2 regions of the Pseudoalteromonas sp. SA25 genome follow, and region 2 is predicted to be linked to the other one. Evidence: predicted binding sites of a transcription regulator. Region 2 holds the regulator's gene; the other holds the start of a gene.

Region 1 (2,483 bases), on a different contig from region 2:
TTTATCTGTACGTTCCCAAGGGAATTCGTCACGACCAAAGTGGCCGTAAGCCGCTGTAGGAAGGTAGATAGGGCGCTCTAAATCAAGCATTTGAATTAAGCCGTAAGGGCGCAGGTCAAAATGTTCACGAATAAGCTCGATTAAACGGCTTTCTTCTAGCTTGCTTGTACCAAACGTTTCAACGCTGATAGAAGTAGGCTCTGCAACACCAATTGCGTAAGAGACTTGTAGCTCACACTTGTCAGCAAGACCAGCAGCAACAATGTTTTTAGCAACGTAACGTGCAGCGTATGCTGCTGAACGGTCAACTTTTGATGGATCTTTACCAGAGAATGCACCACCACCGTGACGAGCCATACCACCGTATGTATCTACAATGATTTTACGACCAGTTAAACCACAGTCACCCATTGGTCCGCCAATTACAAAGCGACCTGTTGGGTTAATGAAAAACTTAGTTGCACTTGTGATAAGTTCTGCAGGAAGTACCGGCTTAATGATTGTTTCCATCACAGCTTCTACTAAATCTTTTTGCGAAATGTCTTCGCTGTGCTGAGTAGAAAGCACTACAGCATCAATACCTACAGGTTTGCCATTTTCGTATGCAAAAGTAACTTGAGATTTTGCATCTGGACGTAACCAGTTAAGCTCGCCGCTTTTACGAACCTCAGCTTGGCGCTGTACTAAACGGTGTGAGTAAGTAATTGGAGCAGGCATTAGTACTTCTGTTTCGTTACATGCGTAACCAAACATTAAGCCTTGGTCGCCAGCGCCTTGCTCTTCTGGGCTAGTACGGTCAACACCTTGGTTAATGTCAGGAGACTGTTTACCAATAGTGTTTAAAATTGCACATGAATCGGCATCAAAGCCCATGTCTGAATTTGTGTAGCCAATGTCACGAATTGTTTTACGTGTAATTTCTTCGATATCAACCCATGCGCTAGTAGTGATTTCACCACCAACCATAACCATACCGGTTTTTACGTAAGTTTCGCATGCAACACGGGCATGAGAGTCTTGCTCTAGGATAGCATCAAGTACCGCATCAGAGATTTGATCGGCGATTTTATCCGGATGACCTTCAGAAACTGATTCAGAAGTAAATAAATGTTTTGCCATTGTAATTCTGCTCACAAATATTGCGCTTCACAAACGTCGGTATTAGCGCTAAAAAATTAAGGGGCGTATTTTATCGAAAACAAAACACCTTGCATAGTGTTTTTACGCCTAGACGTCTAAATAAAATTACTAATAACTTTTTGGTCTTAAAAAATATTCATAATGCCTCACTTTTATAGGGTTTTTAATTGCACACAGCCCCCACAATAAGTAAGAATGGTCGGTATAAACGAACCCAAGTTACTTGGGTGCATAAACAAACACATAAATACCCGCGCAAATACACATAAAGGTAGGAGAATTCATGCCATCTCGCAAAGAACTTGCAAATGCTATTCGCGTCTTGTCAATGGACGCAGTACAAAAGGCCAAATCTGGTCACCCTGGAGCCCCTATGGGCATGGCTGATATCGCAGAAGTATTATGGCGCGATTATCTAAAACATAACCCAACGAATCCAGAGTGGGCTGACCGTGACAGATTTATTCTTTCAAACGGCCACGGTTCAATGCTTATCTATTCTCTATTGCACCTAAGTGGTTACGACTTACCACTGGACGAAATTAAAAACTTCCGTCAAATGCATTCTAAAACACCAGGTCACCCTGAATATGGCTATGCACCAGGAATCGAGACTACTACGGGTCCATTAGGTCAAGGGATCACAAATGCCGTAGGTATGGCAATTGCTGAAAAAGCGCTAGCTGCACAGTTTAACCGTGAAGGTCACGATATTGTTGATCACTTTACCTATGCATTTATGGGCGATGGCTGCCTTATGGAAGGTATTTCTCATGAAGCAGGTTCACTTGCAGGCACATTAGGTCTGGGTAAACTTGTTGCATTTTGGGATGACAACGGCATCTCAATCGATGGCGAAGTAGAAGGTTGGTTTACAGATGATACACCGGCTCGCTTTAAAGCATACGGTTGGCATGTAATTAGTGGTGTTGATGGCCACGACAGCGATGCTGTAAGTGCTGCAATCGCAGAAGCAAAAAGCGTTACCGATAAACCTTCACTAATTTGTTGTAAAACAATTATTGGTTACGGCTCACCTAATAAATCAGGCAGCCATGATTGTCACGGTGCACCACTGGGTGATGACGAAATTAAAGCATCTCGCGAATTTTTAGGTTGGACTGGCGATGCTTTCGAAATTCCTGATGATATTTACGCACAGTGGGATGGCAAAGAAAAAGGCAAGCAGCTTGAATCAAGCTGGGACGAAAAATTTGCAGCATACGCAAAAGCATACCCAGAGCTTGCAACTGAATACAAACGTCGTATTAATAACGAACTGCCTGGCGATTGGGCTGCAAAATCTCAAGCGTACATTGAGCAATTACAAGCAAACCCTGCAA
Region 2 (2,483 bases):
TTAATATCAAAACTCACCATGCCACCAAAACCAAGTTGCTGTGCTTTAGCCAGCTCATGTTGAGGATGTGACTCAAGACCTGGGTAGTAAACTTGGCTTACATATTCAGAGCTTTCAAGATACTTAGCTATTGCCAGTGCATTTTCTTGATGCTGCCTTAGGCGCACATTTAAAGTACGTAAACCACGAAGCGTTAAATAGCTATCAAAAGGCGCACCCGTAATACCAATGTTATTAGCCCACCAAGCAAGCTCATCGCCTAACTTTTGTGTTGCTGCAATAACAGCGCCGCCTACTACATCTGAGTGTCCGTTAATGTATTTAGTGGTTGAATGCACCACAATATCTACACCAAACTTAAGAGGGTTTTGTAAGGCAGGCGACAAAAACGTGTTATCTGCAGCCACCAATGCACCGCATTGCTTTGCAACATCGGTAACCGCTTTAATATCTGTTAAACGAAGTACTGGGTTACTTGGGGTTTCTATCCAAATAAGCTTAGGTTTAATTACTAAAATTTGTTGAAGGCTTTCTTCTTTTGTTAAATCTAATATTTCGAGCTTTAGTAGTCCGCGTTTTTGTAAAGATGTAAATAAACGATAGCTGCCACCATAACAATCATGTGGAATTACTAACGTATCGTCACTATTAAGTAGCTGAGTAGCTAAATGCACGGCAGCCATGCCTGTAGCTGTAATTATGCCACGAGCGCCACCTTCAAGCTTAGCAAGCGTCTCAGCTAAAATATCACGATTAGGATTACCGCTACGACCATAATCATACTCACGCTTAGTATCAAAGTCGGCAAACGAATAAGTAGTCGATAAATAAATTGGCGGTACCACCGCACCATGATGTTTATCAGCATCAACGCCGTTACGTACAGCAATGGTCGCTTTGTTTTTTTCGCTCATATTCGTCACCTGATTAATTTGGATGTTTAGACGTCTAAAAGAGTAAGTTATCCGTTTTGATAAGTCAAAGTATTTTAAAGCTCTAGATGGCTAAAAGTAGAAGGGGCCTCTGCGAATAACACATTTTAGCTCACAAAAGTGTGCTTATCTTTACACCTACAATAGGCTTATTAAGATAGATCGGTATCTATTATTTGACTATCTTTTTTAAATCGATAGAATTTCACGCATATTTACACGCTTTTTATACCGTGTGAGAAATTAATAATCTGAGGCAACGATACATCTTATGGCTAAATGGAATGGTGAGTATATTCACCCATACGCAGAACACGGTAAAAAATCAGAGCAAGTTAAAAAGATCACCGTTTCGATCCCGCTAAATGTATTAAAGGTATTAACTGACGAACGTACACGTCGTCAAATCAATAACCTTCGCCATGCTACTAATAGTGAATTGCTATGTGAGGCATTTTTGCATGCTTTTACTGGCCAACCTTTACCAAATGACGATGACTTACGTAAAGATAACGCCGAAAAAGTACCAGAAGAAGTTAAAAAAATAATGCAAGAAATGGGTCTAGAAGTACCCGTTTTAAACGAAGAATAAATATTACAAAGATAAAAAAACCTCAGTAATTACTGAGGTTTTTTTATGTCTAAATTTTATTGCATAGCTCTACTGTATAGATTTACTGCATATAGTTTTCAGGTAGCTCAATTTGTGCAACACCTGACTCAATAGCAGCAAGTGCAACAGCTCTTGCTATACGCGGCAGTAAACGTGGATCCATTGGTTTTGGAATAATATACTGCGCACCAAATTCTAGTTTATCTACTCCAGCGGCTTTTAAAACTTCTGCAGGTACTGGCTCTTTGGCAATACTTCGAATAGCATCTACTGCAGCAATTTTCATTTCATCGTTAATAGCACTTGCACGTACATCAAGTGCACCACGGAAAATAAACGGGAAACATAAAACATTATTAACTTGGTTTGGGTAATCAGAGCGCCCTGTTGCCATGATTAAATCGTTGCGTGCGCCGTGCGCAAGTGCAGGATCAATCTCAGGATCTGGGTTTGAACATGCAAACACAACTGGTTTTGCAGCCATTAGCTTTAAATCTTCAGCCGCTAATAAGTTAGGGCCAGAAACACCCACAAATACATCCGCATCTGCAATTACATCTTGCAATGTACGCTTATCGGTATTGTTAGCAAAAAGCTGTTTATATTCATTTAAGTCATCGCGGCGGGTATGAATAACACCTTTGCGGTCAAGCATATAAATGTGTTCACGCAGTGCACCACACTTAATTAACAGCTCCATACACGCAACAGCGGCAGCGCCTGCACCTAAACATACAATAATTGCATCTTCAATTGACTTACCTTGTACTTCTAGCGCATTTAACATACCAGCAGCCGTTACAATGGCAGTACCGTGTTGATCATCATGAAAAACAGGAATACTACAACGCTCTATTAATGCTTTTTCTATTTCAAAACACTCTGGTGCTTTAATATCTTCAAGGTTAATACCACCGAATGTGTCGGCAATATTGGCA

Evidence for each region. The regulator MetJ, encoded in region 2, represses methionine synthesis genes. The targets are predictions, from matches to a motif close to TAGACGTCTAGACGTCTA.
Region 1: a site for MetJ is predicted at 1,221-1,238, ahead of metK (methionine adenosyltransferase). Genes of this name have one in related genera too.

What each region holds. Positions count from the first base shown of each region.
Region 1 is NZ_WTKV01000022.1:51,077-53,559, reverse strand. It holds gene metK (methionine adenosyltransferase) at 1-1,119, opposite strand, end outside; gene tkt (transketolase) at 1,424-2,483, shown strand, end outside.
Region 2 is NZ_WTKV01000001.1:261,445-263,927, forward strand. It holds gene metB (cystathionine gamma-synthase) at 1-914, opposite strand, end outside; gene metJ (met regulon transcriptional regulator MetJ) at 1,204-1,524, shown strand; gene GQR45_RS01230 (malic enzyme-like NAD(P)-binding protein) at 1,607-2,483, opposite strand, start outside.